DNA from 2 places in the Streptomyces sp. NPDC046727 genome. Region 2 is predicted to be linked to the other one. Evidence: riboswitches for the same ligand, from Rfam matches in the RefSeq annotation. Region 2 holds a riboswitch; the other holds the start of a gene.

Region 1 (7,606 bases), on a different contig from region 2:
TGCTCCAGCGCGGGGTGGGCCCGCAGGCCGGCCAGCGCCTCGGCGTGCCGGGCATCGTCGCTGAGGTCGGAGTCCAGCAGCTCGCACAGCGCGATGTCCTCGGCCAGGCCCAGCCGGGCGGCCCGCTCGCGCAGCCGGAGCACCGGCAGGGTCGGGATGCCCTCGCGCAGGTCGGTGCCGGGGGTCTTGCCGGACTCGTGGGAGTCGGAGGCGATGTCCAGGACGTCGTCCGCGAGCTGGAAGGCGACGCCGAGCCGTTCGCCGTACTGGGTGAGGACGTCGACGACCGTCTCGTCGGCGCCGGACATCATCGCGCCGAACCGGCAGGAGACCGCCACCAGGGAGCCCGTCTTGCCGCCGAGCACGTCCAGGTAGTGCTCGACCGGGTCGCGCCCGTCCGAGGGACCCGCGGTCTCCAGGATCTGACCGGTGACGAGCCGCTCGAACGCCAGGGCCTGCACCCGGACCGCCTCGGGGCCGAGGTCGGCGAGGATCTGGGAGGCGCGGGCGAAGAGGAAGTCGCCGGTGAGAACCGCGACGGAGTTGCCCCAGCGGGTGTTGGCGCTGTCCACGCCGCGCCGCACGGCCGCCTCGTCCATGACGTCGTCGTGGTACAGCGTGGCCAGATGGGTCAGCTCCACGACCACGGCCGACGGCACGACGCCCGGCGCGTAGGGGTCGCCGAACTGGGCCGCGAGCATCACGAGCAGTGGCCGGAAACGCTTCCCTCCGGCCCGTACGAGGTGCTGCGCGGCCTCCGTGATGAACGGGACCTCGCTCTTGGTGGCATCGAGCAAGCCTTCCTCGACAGCCGCCAATCCGGCCTGGACATCGGCTTCCAGAGCCTGGTCCCGCACGCTCAGCCCGAACGGCCCGACGACGGTCACGAGGGGTCTCCTGTCTGCTGGTGTCTGCTGGCGCTTACACGGTTTGTCGATAGGTCGCTGCCATCACTCAAGTCAGCGTATCCGGTCCTCTTTCGATCACCGATAGCGCCCACCGGTCCAGCCTGGGCGGTATCGGATCATGACCGGCATAGTTTTGATCACATGGTAATAACGGACATTTGTCGACTTAACGGTAATCCGGATGCCGTGTCGCGACCTCTCCACACCCCCTCCTCCATCACCCCTCCCCCGTCGGCCACTACGACAACGACACGCACCACACCCCCGGTTCCACCACGACCCCGACTTCAGGCCCGAATCCCCCTAATCCCCCATGTCTGATTTAAAGTGTTTTGCCATTTCGTGAGTTGGGTCACGCGGCCTACTGGCCCGCCCCACCCGCCGGACCCCCCACGACCCCTTGCCCCGTCGGCGAGTTGAAGATTGGCAACCGCAAAGGATCAAGCACCTCATACGGCATCGATCAAGGTCAAACCGCATGTTGTATGAATCCGGTACTTGTTCCCGACATGTGCTCCCGCATACGTTCCGTGCCGTCGGGCGGACGCCGAATCCTGCCGCCGCCCGCATACCCATCGACGAACTCATTCGTACGGCAGGAGCGGGGGACCCAGGTAAGTCGCTGAGTCGGACGGCATACGCCGCACCGGAACGGCTCGGGGTGAAGTCGTGCCTCCCCCAGGCACGGCCGGGCACCTCCCCGCCCGAACCCGACAGCTCACCTCGCAGGCGCCGGAGAGGAACTTCCCCATGCCTGCTGCCGCTCAGCACCGCCGTACCCGGAACAGCCGCCTCGTCCGTACCCTCGTCGCCGCCGCCACCGGCGCCGCCGTCCTCACCCTTCCGCTCATCGGCGCTACCGGTGCCTCCGCGGCCACCGGCACCACCACGGGCACCACCCTCGCCGGGTACCCGAACAACCTCGACGGCTGGATCCGCGAGTCGCTCGCGATCATGGCCGAGAAGCACATCCCGGGCACCTACAACGGCATCTACCGCAACGTCATGCGCGAGTCCTCGGGCAACCCGGCCGCCATCAACCTCTGGGACTCCAACGCCGCCAAGGGCATCCCGTCCAAGGGCCTGCTCCAGGTCATCGACCCGACGTTCAACGCCTACCACGTGGCCGGCACGTCGTTCGACATCTACGACCCGGTCGCGAACATCACCGCCGCCTGCAACTACGCGGCCGCGCGGTACGGGTCCATCGACAACGTGTTCGGCGCCTACTGATCGGCCGGTCGGGGCACGCGCTGCTGATGTCCCGGTCAGCCGGTCGACGTCACGGTCGGCCCGGTCAGCCGGCCGGGAACAGTCTTTCGAGGACGACGGCGATGCCGTCGTCCTCGTTCGACAAGGTGACCTCATCCGCGACCGCCTTCAGTTCGGGATGCGCGTTGGCCATGGCGACGCCGCGTCCGGCCCAGTCGAACATCGGGATGTCGTTGGGCATGTCTCCGAAGGCCAGTGCCTGTTCGGCGCCGATCCCCAGCCGCTCGGCGGCCAGCGCCAGGCCGGTCGCCTTCGTCACCCCGCTCGGCTGCAGCTCCACGGTGCCGGGCCCCGACATGGTGACCGTCGCCAGCGAGCCCACCGCGGCGCGCGCCACGGTCGCCAACTCGTCGTCGGACAGGTCGGCATGCCGCAGCAGCACCTTGCTGATGGGCTCGGACCACAGGTCGTCCCGCCGACCGACCCGCACCGCGGGCAGCGTCGGATGGGGCATCCGGTAGCCGGGCTCGATGAGCGTGAGGCCGTCCACGCCGTCCTGGTCGACCGCCGCGTAGACCTGGCCCGCCTCCGCCTCGATCTTGCCGAGCGCGGTCTCGGCCAGCTCCCGGTCCAGCCGGACCGACCACAGCAGGCGGTCGGCCCCGGCGTCGTAGACCTGCGCTCCCTGCCCGCACACCGCGAGCCCGGTGCAGCCGAGCTGCGCCAGCAGGGGCCGTACCCGCGGGGCCGGGCGGCCCGTGACCACCAGGTGCCGGGCACCGGCCCGCGCCACCCGCGCGAGCGCGGCGAGCGACCGGTCGGAGACGGTGTCGTCGCCGCGCAGCAGCGTCCCGTCCAGGTCGGTGGCGATCAGTGCGTGTGCGGGGGTGGGTGCCATGATCAGAGAATACGGACACCGCGCCCCGCCGACTCACCTGTCATTCCACGCACTTACGTGCTGATTGACCCCAAGTGGGGCCCCTGGACGCCTTGATGGGGTCACCGCTGCGACCCCTGGGGCTCAACCGTGCGCCGCGGCCAGGTGGTTCGCCAGGCGCGGGGAGGCGAACTCCGTACCGCAGACGAACCGCATCACCGGGCCGTACGACGACGCGGCCGGCAGGCCGGTGAAGTACAGGCCGGGCACGGAGGAGACGTAGCCGGGGCCGAGCCTGGGCGCGCCGCGGCTCACCGCGAGCCGGGTGCGCAGCTCATGGCCGAGGAAGTCCATCGCCGCCAGGTCGACGCGGTAGCCGGTGGCGGCGATGACGTGGTCGGCGACGAGCCGCTCGGTGTGGCCGGCATGGGCGCGGACGGTGAGCACGGGGCTGCCGTCCTGGATCTCGGCGCCCACCACCCGCGCGACGTCCCGCACCTCCACACCGCTCTCGAAGCGCTCGCGCAGCCACCAGGCGCCGAGCGGGCCGAGGACCCGGCGGACCAGGTAGTGGCGGGCGGCCTCGGGCAGGAAGCGGTACGGGTGCGGGTAGTAGGTGAGCGCCCACAGCGACCAGGCTCGGCCGAACGGGGACTCGGGGCGAAGCCTCGGCTGCTTCCAGGGCGGGGCGCCGAAGGCGACCCTGCCGTGCCCGCGCGCGACCACGCGCACGCGTGCCCCCGCCTCCGCCGCGAGCGCCGCCGTCTCCAGCGCGGACTGGCCGGCGCCGATGACGATCAGCTCCTTGCGGGTGAACCGGCCGAGGTCGTGGTGCTGGGAGCTGTGCGAGACCGGGCCGGTCGGGGCGGGACCGTCGGCCGCCGCCGGCGCCAGCTCGGCCGGCAGGTGGGCGAGCCCGGACAGACCGGTGGCGACGACGACCGCGCGCGCGGTGAACAACTCCCCGGAGTCCAGCTTGAGTTCGAAACCGCCGTTCGGGTCGCGGTCGACGGAGACGACCCGCACCCGCTCCAGGCCGGGGACCAGCCTCTGCTGGAACCACTCCCCGTAGGAGATGAAGGTCTCCACCGGGATGATGTCCTCGTCGGTCACCAGGCGGCGGATCCCTGCCGCGTCGCAGTAGTCGGCGAGGGTGTGGCCGGGCTGGGGGCAGTCGAGGTTCGAGGCGGCGGGTGTCGACTTGAGGAGCATGCCCTGGGGCATGTGATCACGCCAGCTCACCATGGGATCGCCGAAGACGCGCACGGGGATGCCGCGCGCCCGCAGATGGGCGGCGGTGGACAGGCCGAACGGCCCGGCCCCGATGACTGCTACCGGTCGGATCACGAAGTCCCTCCCCAGGACGCGTTACGCCACGCTGTCGTGGCCTTGCCTACTTCGTGGATGTGCTGCCGCCGCGGCGGCTGGTCCGCCACAGCTGATAGAGGTGCTTCGCGCCCGGGCGCACGAAGCGGGCGAGCATCGTGAGGAACGGCAGCGGGTCGTCGCCCGCGAGCCAGGCCAGCTCCGTCCCGCTCGCCCTGGCCGGCGCGTGCGGTGTCGTGTAGCCGCTGCGGCGGTAGGCGAGGAGGGCTGCGAGGTCGATGTTCTCCACGATGTAGCGGTGGCCGGCGCGCTGTTCCCCCTCCGGTACAGGGCGGCCGGTCAGGTGCAGGTGCATCGCACGGACGACGTCCACGCCCGACTCGTTCTCGAAGAGCCGGAACTGGGCGCCCACGCGCGGGTTGAAGTCGAGGAGCTTGTACTGTCCGTCGCGCCGGTCGAAGCGCAGGTCGAGGTCGATGATGCCGCAAAAGCCGATCTGCTTGACGAAACGTGCGGCGAGGTCGGCGAGTTCCGGGTTGTCGACGACGTACGCGTTCGCCGTCATGCCGGCGTGCGGAGGCCAGGAGCGGACCTTGACGCCGGTGAAGAGCGCGAGCGGGCTGGAGTCCTGGTCGAAGCAGGCGTGCACGATCCAGTCCTCGGCCTCCTCGCGCGGCAGGTACTCCTGGAGGATCACGCCCGGTTCCTCGCCCCAGCCGCGGGCCAGGGCGAGCAGCCCCGCGCGCGTGCCGATCTTCGTGGTGCCGTTCACGGCGGGCTGCCGGCGCCGGACGAACGCCTCGCGGTTCTTGGCGACCACCGGGAAACGGGCCGTGTCGGCGAAGGCGACGATGTCGTCGTACGACTGCGGGAACGCGGCCGTGGGGCTCGCGATGCCGTGCTCCACGCACAGTTCGTGCAGCCTCTGCTTGCTGGCGAGCCGGCGGGGCAGCGCGGGATCCACGCGCGGGAAGAGAAAGGACCCGGTCAGGGCGCCCTGATGCTCGGCGATCAGGACGGCGGCTTCCTCGTCCGTCGGGATGAGCACGGCCGGGCGGCCGATCCGGCGGCCGATGCGCAGCAGGCCCTCGACCAGGCGGTCCGGGTCCTCCGCGCCGGTCGTCGGCCACACGAACGCCTTCTTCAGGTAGCGCGAGGAGGCCGCCGGCGTGTACGCGTCCTCGGTGATGGCGTACATGGGCACGCCCAGGCGGCCCAGGCTGCGGATCGCGCCGACACCGCCGTGGTGCAGCGGGTAGTCGCCGAACTTGACGATCAGTCCTGGCACGTCACGGTCGGCCCGCACGGGCACGCTGACGGTGTTTCCGGCCACGGGTCCCCCCACGTGTCCCCCCAATGGAACGGACCCACCCCGTCCGTGTCCCAAAGGACGCTAAGCCGGAATTGCCACCTCCGACAAGACTTATTCGGACATTGAGAACTCTTTAGGCATTGTGCGAGCAACCTTTCGAGCATGTGGTGAGGCACTGCCCAAGACACGCAGGTCGGCCGTAACGTGTGGCCCGACCACATGGAACGCATCGCCATGCATGGCGCGGATGAGAGTGAGGCAGTACCCCATGCCCCCCTTCGACGTCCCCGAGGGCGACCCCTTCGGTCCGCACAACCTCCCCTATGGCGTGTTCTCGCCCTCCGGCAGCACGGAGCGGAGGATCGGAGTCCGGCTCGGGAACCACGTCCTCGACGCGGGCGCCACCGCCGCCGCGCTCGGCTCGCCCCACCACGCGCTGCTCGCCCGGCCCACCCTCAACGCGCTGCTGGCCGCCGGCCGCACCACCTGGTCGGACGTACGGCGCGCCGTCACCTCCTGGATCACGGACCCGGCGCACCGCGAGACCGTCGAGCCCCTGTTCCACCCGCTGTCCGAGGTGACCCTGCACCTGCCCTTCGAGGTCGCGGACTACGTCGACTTCTACGCCTCGGAGAACCACGCCCGCAACGTCGGCCAGATCTTCCGGCCGGACGCCGAGGACTCCCTCACCCCCAACTGGAAGCACCTACCGATCGGATACCACGGCCGCTCCGGCACGGTCGTCGTCTCGGGCACGGACGTCGTACGGCCGTCCGGGCAGCGCAAGGGCCCGGCCGACCCGACGCCCGTCTTCGGCCCGTCGATCCGGCTGGACATCGAGGCCGAGGTCGGCTTCGTCGTCGGCGTGCCGTCGGCGCTGGGCAGCCCGGTCCCGCTCGACGGCTTCCGGGAGCACGTCTTCGGGCTGTGCCTGCTGAACGACTGGTCCGCGCGGGACATCCAGGCCTGGGAGTACGTCCCCCTCGGCCCGTTCCTCGGCAAGTCCTTCGCGACCTCCGTGTCGGCGTGGATCACCCCGCTGGAGGCGCTGGAGCACGCGCGCGTGACACCCCCGGAGCGCACGCACCCGCTGCTGCCCTACCTGGACGACGCCGCGCCCGGTGTGGAGCCCGGCGGCTACGACCTCCGCATCTCCGTCGCGATCAACGGCCATGTGGTCGCCGAGCCGCCCTTCTCCACCATGTACTGGACGGCCGCCCAGCAGCTCGCCCACATGACGGTGAACGGCGCCTCGCTGCGCACGGGCGACCTGTACGGCTCGGGCACGGTGAGCGGCCCGGCCGAGAACCAGCGCGGCTCGCTGCTGGAGCTGACCTGGAACGGCCGTGACGCCCTCGAACTCCCCGACGGCAAGCGGACGTTCCTGGAGGACGGGGACGTGGTGACCCTGTCGGCATGGGCCCCCGGCGCGGACGGACGCCGGGTGGGGCTGGGCGAGGTCAGCGGGCGGATCGTGGCGGGCTGAGCCGCGGCCGTGGCGACCGGGCCGGCCGGGGCACCGGCACGCGCGCGCGGGCGGCTTCCGCAGCGCCACGCGCGCGTGCCGCGGTCTGCGGCCGGTTCGTCGCCGACACCTGACGCACACCGCCGTCTTCGTCATACTGAAGGGACACGTACGACGCACGCGCGCGACGCGCGTCCGTGCGCCGTGTGCCCGGCACCACCCGCACCCGCACACCTCTCCGACCAGGAACCGGAGCCCCGGCATGACCGTCTGCCTGCTCCTGCTGAGCGTCGTCGCCCTGACGGCCGCCGTGCCGGCGCCGCGCGCGCTGACCCGGGCCGCCTGGCCCGAGCGGGACCCCGTGGTCGCGCTGTGGGTGTGGCAGTGCCTGGTCGCCACCGTCCTGCTGTGCTGCCTGACCGCGCTGGTCCTGGGCGCGGCGGCCGTCTTCCACACCGTCCGCGACCGCGTGTTCGCCCCCGCGCCGCCCGCCGTCACCGCCGCGT
Region 2 (7,606 bases):
GTGCCGTCGGCCAGCGCGGCGGCGAGTGCCCGGTGGAAGTCCTCCGCCGTCGCCCCGGTCGTCAGGTCGACCGGCCGCGCCGGCCGCAGCCCCTCGGCGAGACACCGGTCGTACGTCAGGACGCCCAGCGACTCCGAGTTGCCGAGGATGGCCACGCGCGGCCCCGCGGGCAGCGGCTGACGCGCGAGCAGCAGCCCGGCGTCGACCAGCTCGGTGATCGTGTCGACCCGGATCACGCCGGCCTGGCGGAGCAGCGCGGAGACGGTGGCGTGCGGCAGCCGGGTGGCCCGTACCGCGTGCCCCTGGGGTGCCGCACCGGTCCCCTGGACCACCACCAGCGGCTTCGCCGCCGCCGTGCGCCGGGCGAGGCGGGTGAACTTGCGGGGGTTGCCGATGGACTCCAGGTACATGAGGACGACGTCGGTCTCGGGGTCGTCGTACCAGTACTGCAGGACGTCGTTGCCCGAGACGTCGGCGCGGTTGCCGGCGGACACGAAGGTGGACACGCCGGTGACCCCCGTGACCCCTCCCCCGCGCCGGTGCAGCCGGGACAGCAGGGCGATGCCGATGGCGCCGGACTGGGCGAACAGTCCGATGCGGCCGGGGCGGGGCGGCTCGGGGGCGAGCGAGGCGTTCAGCCGGACGTCCGGCGCGGTGTTGATGACACCGAAGGCGTTCGGGCCGATGATCCGCATGCCGTACGCGCGTGCGGCCCGGACGAGGGCCCGCTGCCGCTCGCGTCCCTCGGGCCCGCTCTCGGCGTATCCGGCGGAGAGCACGACCAGCCCCTGGACGCCGTGCTCCCCGCACTCGGCGACCACCCCGGGCACGTGCTCGGCCGGTACGGCGACGACGGCGAGGTCCACATGCCCGTCGATGTCCCGCACCGAGCGGTACGCGGGCACCCCGTCGACCTCCTTGAGGTCCTCCGGGAACGCCTTGTTGACGGCGTGCAGGCGGCCGGGGTAGCCGGCGTCGCGGATGTTGCCCAGGATGCTGCGGCCCACCCCGCCGGGGGCCCGGCCGACGCCGACGACCGCGACGGAGCCGGGCGCGAGGAGCCGCCGTACCGAACGGCCCTCGGCGCGCTGCTCCCGCGCGCGCTGCACGGCGACGGAGCGGTCGGTGGGTTCGAGGTCGAACTCCAGGCGGACGACGCCGTCCTCGAAGCTGCGCTTCTGGGTGTAGCCGGCGTCCGTGAACACCTTGATCATCTTGTTGTTGGCGGGGAGCACCTCGGCGGCGAAGCGCCGGATCCCGCGCTCGCGCGCGACGGCCGCGATGTGCTCCAGGAGGGCGGAGGCGACCCCGCGGCCCTGGTGGGCGTCCTGGACGAGGAAGGCGACCTCGGCCTCGTCGGCGGGCGCTGAGGCGGGCATGCCGTCGGCGCCGATGCGGTCATAGCGTACGGTGGCGATGAACTCGCCGCCGATCGTGGCCGCGAGTCCCACCCGGTCCACAAAGTCGTGGTGCGTGAAGCGGTGGACGTCCTTGGCGGAGAGTCGTGGGTACGGCGCGAAGAAGCGGTAGTACTTCGACTCGTCCGAGACCTGCTCGTAGAAACTGACCAGGCGGTCGGCGTCATCAACGGTGATGGGCCTGACGCGCGCGGTGCCACCGTCGCGCAGCACCACGTCCGCCTCCCAGTGGGCGGGGTACTGGTGCCGGTCCTGCCGGCCCGCCGAGGTCTGCATGGGCCCCAGAGTACGGCTCGCGTACGACAACGGCGCGGGGCAGTCTGTGGAGGACGGAGAGCCGGACCGAGGCCGCGGTCCGGTGCCACGGCGGAGCGGGACGAACGTCCCCTCCGGGCACGCTTCGCGATATGGGAAACTGGTCTAGACAACCCTGAACACCGAAGGGCAGCAACACATGGCTGAGCGCCGCGTCAACGTCGGCTGGGCCGAGGGCCTCCACGCCCGCCCCGCCTCCATCTTCGTCCGAGCCGCCACGGCCGCAGGCGTCCCGGTGACGATCGCCAAGGCCGGGGGCAACCCCGTCAACGCGGCCTCGATGCTGGCCGTCCTGGGCCTGGGCGCCCAGGGTGGCGAGGAGATCGTCCTCGCCTCCGACGCCGAGGGCGCGGACGTCGCCCTCGACCGTCTGGCCAAGCTGGTCTCCGAGGGCCTGGAGGAGCTGCCCGAGACCGTCTGAGCAGGACCGGGAAGCCGCGTCGTCCGTACCGGACGGCGCGGCTTCCGCGTTTTCCCGGCAGCCTGAATTCCCCGCGGGCACCGAACGGCTCGCGTCCCGGAATTCAGGCAGGAAAAGGGCAGCAGAAAACACCCCTCCACCGAATAACTCTTCTTTGTATACGGTGTCCGTGTTAATACCGCGGGCCCGAGATGTTTACGGCGTGTTGCGAAGTCCTCACACGCTCCGCGGCACCGGAAAAGCGCAGCCGGTGCGCGCCTGTCGCGCGCTCCGCGTGCAGCGCCGTGAGCGTCCGCGCGCGCTCCCCGTCCCCGCGCGCCACCGCGTCCACGATCGCGCCGTGCTCCGCCCAGGAGTCCCCCGGGCTCAGCGGCGCCTCCAGCACGTACATCCAGGCGATCTTGTGCCGCAGCTGGGTGAGCATCGAGGTCAGCGAGGGGCTGCCGGAGGCCTGCGCGAGCGTCTCGTGGAACCAGCCGCCCAGCGAGCGCAGATCCTCGCTGTTGCCCCTCCTGGCCCGCTCCTGGCCCAGCCGGACCAGGCCGCGCAGCACCTTCAGATGGGCCTCGGTGCGCCGCTGGGCGGCCCGGGCGGCACCCAGCGGCTCCAGCAGCATCCGCATCTCCAGCAGGTCGGCGGCCTCCTGCTCGGTCGGCTCGGCCACGCACGCGCCCGCGTGCCGGCGCGTCACCACGAAGCCCTCGGCCTCCAGGGTGCGCAGGGCCTCGCGCACGGGGACGCGCGAGACGCCGTAGCGGCGGGCCAGGACTTCCTCGGTGAGACGGCTGCCACGCTCGTAGACACCGGCGACGATGTCGTCCCGGACCGCGGTGCACACCGAGTGCGCCGGAATACGCATGACCGACCTCCGCTTTAATCCCCGTGAAACGTCGTCGACGGACGCGTGTTCCGAGACTCTATTCCAATGAGCCGGAATTTCCGACGGCAGGCCGTAATCCATGGATATTTTTTGGACAACGGGTCCGGCGGACACTGCGAAAAACGACGAAAGCCCCGGCTCGATGAGCCGGGGCTTCGGACTGCCGTGCGGGAGGCGTCAGATGTTCACGCCGTGCTGGCGGAGGTAGGCGACGGGGTCGACGTCCGAGCCGTACTCGGGGGTCGTACGCGCCTCGAAGTGGAGGTGCGGGCCGGTGACGTTGCCGGTGGCGCCGGACAGGCCGATCTGCTGGCCCGGGACGACCTTCTGGCCCACCGTGACGCCGATGGAGGACAGGTGCCCGTACTGGGTGTACATGCCGTCGGCCATCCGGATCACGATCTGGTTGCCGTAGGCGCCGCCCCAGCCCGTGGAGACGACCGTGCCGGAGCCCACCGCGTGGACGGCCGTGCCGCTGGCCGCGTGGAAGTCGACGCCGGTGTGCGAGCCGGAGGACCACAGCGAGCTGCTGGCCTGGTAGCCCGTGGAGACGTAGGAGTGCGCGATGGGCGCGACGAAGGCGTTCAACAGCTTGCGCTCGGCCTCCCGGGCGGCGCGGGCCTTGGCCTCGCGCACCTCCTGGGCCCGCTGGGCGGCTTCCTTCGCCGCGGCCGCCTCGGCCGCCTTCTCGTCGGCGGCCTGCTGCTGGGCGGCGGCCTGCGCGTCGATCTGCTCGGCGACGTCGTCGGTAGCGGCGAGGACCGGGGTGAGGCCGGTCTGCTCCGCGGGGGTCTCGGCGGCCAGCGCCGGGGAGGCGGCGAGGGTGCTGATCACACCGGTGGTGGTGAGGGCCGCGATACCGGCCGCCTGAGCGGTGGTCCGCTTGACCCGGCCGGGCTTGCGGTGCTTCCCGGTGGCGCACATGAACGCCATGAAGTGGCTGGTCCTTTCCTTCCCTCTCGCCTACCGGGTTAGCTGACGGGTTCGGAGCAGGAAGGTCTCCTACGAGCCCCCTCGCAGCCGCGCGGGCGCCCGATTCACCCCAGGGACGGTGGGTCCCCGGCTCCCCTGGCTCGCGCCGTACGGGGACTCGGCGATGGCTGTCCGGTGCCGCGGGCGCGGCGCACTGCCTGACGAACAGCCCGGACGACGCTACGGTGGCCCGCTTTCAATCCTCAAACGGATCCGGGCTTTTGTAGCGCATCCCACAGGGCAGACAGGCAACCTCCGCCCCAAAACGGGCATCTGGGGGAACGAGTGGAACAGCAGGGGCCCTGACGACCCGTAGGTCGTCAGGGCCCCTGCGCGCGTGGCACTACTCGGCCGTCACCACGGTCACTTCACCGATGCCGAGCGCCTCGACCGGCGCCTTGATCTGGGCGGCGTCGCCGACGAGGACGGTCACCAGGCGGTCCACCGGGAAGGCGTTCACGACGGCCGCGGTGGCCTCCACCGTGCCCGTGCCGGCCAGCTGCTGGTAGAGCGTCGCCTGGAAGTCGTCGGGCAGGTGCTGCTCGACCTGGTCGGCCAGCGTGCTCGCGACGGCCGCGGCGGTCTCGTACTTCAGCGGCGCCACGCCGACGAGGTTCTGCACGGCGACGTCCCGCTCGGCGTCGGTCAGGCCCTCCGTCGCGACGGTCCGCAGCACCTTCCACAGGTCGTCCAGCGCCGGGCCGGTGTTCGGGGTGTCCACGGATCCGCTGATGGCGAGCATGGCCGCGCCCGTGCCGTCCGGCGCGGACCGCAGAACCTGCCCGAAGGACCGCACGCCGTAGGTGTAGCCCTTCTCCTCGCGCAGGACGCGGTCCAGCCGGGAGGTGAGGGTGCCGCCGAGGCAGTACGTGCCGAGCACCTGGGCGGGCCACACCCGGTCGTGCCGGTCGGGTCCGATCCGGCCGATGAGCAGCTGCGTCTGGACGGCGCCGGGCCGGTCCACGATGATCACGCGCCCCGTGTCGTCGGCGGTCACCGGCGGCACCGGCCGGGGCTCGCCCGGGGTGCCCGTCCAGGCGCCCAGGGTGTCGCCGAGCAGCGCGTCCAGGTCGATGCCGGTCAGATCGCCGACGACCACCACGGTGGCCGTGGCGGGCCGGACGTGGCGGTCGCAGAAGGCGCGCACGGCCGCCGCGTCGATCTTCTCGACCGTCTCCTCGGTGCCCTGGCGCGGGCGGGACATGCGCGAGGTCGCCGGGAACAGCTCCTTGGAGAGTTCCTTTGCGGCCCGGCGGGCGGGGTTGGCCAGCTCGTGCGGGATCTCGTCCAGGCGGTTGCGGACCAGCCGCTCGACCTCGCTCTCGGCGAACGCGGGCGCGCGCAGGGCGTCGGCGAGCAGGCCGAGGCCCTTGGCGAGACGGGAGGCCGGGACCTCCAGGCTGATCCGGACGCCGGGGTGGTCGGCGTGCGCGTCGAGGGTGGCGCCGGCGCGCTCCAGCTCGGCGGCGAACTCCTCGGCGGAGTGCTTGTCGGTGCCCTCGGAGAAGGCCCGCGCCATGATCGTGGCGACGCCGTCCAGGCCGTTCGGCTCGGCGTCCAGAGGCGCGTCCAGCAGCACCTCCACGGCGACGACCTGCTGGCCGGGGCGGTGGCAGCGCAGCACGGTCAGGCCGTTGTCGAGCGCGGTCCGCTCGGGGGCCGGGAACGCCCAGGGCCTGGCCTCGCCGGGCTGCGGCTGGGGGTGGAAGTCCATGGTGGCGAGCTGGGTCACTTGGCCGTCTCCTCGTTCTCGGTCTCGTCGCGGCCCGCCTCTACGGTCGCTTCCTGCTCCGGGTCCTCGGGGACGTCGGCGTCCGGGGCCTTTTCCGGGGACTTCGGCTCGTAGACGAGGACCGCGCGGTTGTCGGGGCGCAGGTGGGCCTTGGCGACCTCCTGGACCTCCTCCGGGGTCACCGCCAGGACGCGCTGGACGGCGGTCAGGGCGAGCTGCGGGTCGCCGAACAGGACGGCGAACCGGCACAGTTCGTCGGCGCGGCCGGCGACCGTGCCGAGCCGGTCCAGCCACTCGCGCTCCAGCTGGGCCTGGGCGCGCTCCATCTCCTCGGGGGTGGGGCCCTCGGCGGCGAACCGGGCCAGCTCCTCGTCGATGGCGGCCTCGATGACGGGCACCTCGACGTCACCGGAGGCCTTCACGTCCAGCCAGCCCATGGAGGGCGCGCCGGCCAGGCGCAGCAGGCCGAAGCCGGCCGCGACGGCCGTGCGGTCCCGGCGCACCAGCCGGTTGTACAGGCGGGAGGACTCGCCGCCGCCGAGGACGGTCAGGGCCAGATCGGCCGCGTCGCACGCGCGCGTGCCGTCCTGCGGGAGCCGGTAGGCGGCCATCAGGGCGCGCGCCGGGACCTCCTCGACGACGACCTCGCGCAGCTGCTCGCCGATGACGTCCGGCAGGGAGCCCTCGCGGGGCTCGGGCTTGCCGTCGTGGGACGCGATCGACCCGAAGTACTTCTCGATCCAGGCGAGGGTCTGCTGGGGGTCGATGTCGCCGACCACGGAGAGCACCGCGTTGTTCGGCGCGTAGTAGGTGCGGAAGAACTGGCGGGCGTCCTCCAGGGTGGCCGCGTCCAGGTCCGCCATCGAGCCGATCGGCGTGTGGTGGTAGGGGTGGCCCTCCGGGTAGGAGAGGGCGGTCAGCTTCTCGAAGGCGGTGCCGTACGGCACGTTGTCGTAGCGCTGGCGGCGCTCGTTCTTGACGACGTCCCGCTGGTTCTCCATGGACTCGTCGTCCAGGGCGGCCAGCAGGGAGCCCATGCGGTCGGCCTCCAGCCAGAGGGCCAGCTCCAGCTGGTGGGTGGGCATGGTCTCGAAGTAGTTGGTGCGCTCGAAGCTGGTGGTGCCGTTCAGCGAGCCGCCGGCGCCCTGCACCAGCTCGAAGTGACCGTTGCCCTTGACCTGGGCGGAGCCCTGGAACATCAAGTGCTCGAAAAGGTGAGCCAGGCCGGTACGCCCCTTGACTTCGTGGCGGGAACCGACGTCGTACCAGAGGCAGACCGCCGCCACCGGGGTCAGGTGGTCCTCGGAGAGCACCACGCGCAGACCGTTGGCCAGCCGGTGCTCGGTCGCTGCCAGGCCCCCGGAGCCTGCCTCGGCCGTGGTCGTGTGACCCATGGGCATGTACGTCCCTTCGCGAGCGGAGGCGGTCGAAAGAAACCGCGGTTTTCCTGCCGTTCCTGCCACTGTATGCAAAGCGTGCGGGGCCTCGGCGAAGTTCCCGCGGGGCGTACGCCGAGAGCGGATCGCGTAGCCTGCGTCGGACCCGCTCCCGGACGGCCTCGCGGCTCCGGGGCGGCCGTTCCCCAGCGGCCTCGCGCCGCCGGATCGGGCCGCGCCCGACGGCCCCGCGCCGCCGGGGCGGGCCGTTCCCCGGCGCCGGCCGGGCCGCCGGGACCGGGTCGCGGCACCGCTTGTCAGTGCCTCGGTCCACAATGGTCCGCGTCAGATCCGTCAAACGCTTCAGCAAGGAGCCAGGCAGCGATGGCCCGCCGCAGCACGAAGACCCCGCCGCCCGACGATTCGTTCGAGGAGAGGATCCTCGACATCGACGTCGTGGACGAGATGCGTGGCTCCTACCTTGAGTACGCG

The links. Region 2 has a riboswitch for cyclic di-AMP ahead of ABZ937_RS04310 (M23 family metallopeptidase). Riboswitches for the same ligand answer to the same signal wherever they lie in the genome.
Region 1: it holds a riboswitch for cyclic di-AMP, as region 2 does, so the genes downstream of both, ABZ937_RS01600 (transglycosylase SLT domain-containing protein) here and ABZ937_RS04310 (M23 family metallopeptidase) in region 2, are expected to answer to the same signal.

The regions. Positions count from the first base shown of each region.
Region 1 is NZ_JBEYYR010000001.1:339,769-347,374, forward strand. It holds gene ABZ937_RS01595 (polyprenyl synthetase family protein) at 1-887, opposite strand, end outside; cyclic di-AMP (ydaO/yuaA leader) riboswitch at 1,475-1,655, shown strand; gene ABZ937_RS01600 (transglycosylase SLT domain-containing protein) at 1,659-2,141, shown strand; gene ABZ937_RS01605 (HAD family hydrolase) at 2,206-3,018, opposite strand; gene ABZ937_RS01610 (FAD-dependent oxidoreductase) at 3,142-4,344, opposite strand; gene ABZ937_RS01615 (ATP-grasp domain-containing protein) at 4,391-5,656, opposite strand; gene fahA (fumarylacetoacetase) at 5,904-7,121, shown strand; gene ABZ937_RS01625 (M56 family metallopeptidase) at 7,363-7,606, shown strand, end outside.
Region 2 is NZ_JBEYYR010000003.1:49,338-56,943, reverse strand. It holds gene ABZ937_RS04325 (GNAT family N-acetyltransferase) at 1-1,694, opposite strand, end outside; gene ABZ937_RS04320 (HPr family phosphocarrier protein) at 1,873-2,154, shown strand; gene ABZ937_RS04315 (GntR family transcriptional regulator) at 2,327-3,013, opposite strand; gene ABZ937_RS04310 (M23 family metallopeptidase) at 3,212-3,967, opposite strand; cyclic di-AMP (ydaO/yuaA leader) riboswitch at 3,980-4,140, opposite strand; gene ABZ937_RS04305 (pitrilysin family protein) at 4,350-5,738, opposite strand; gene ABZ937_RS04300 (pitrilysin family protein) at 5,735-7,138, opposite strand; gene ABZ937_RS04295 (DNA topoisomerase IV subunit A) at 7,499-7,606, shown strand, end outside.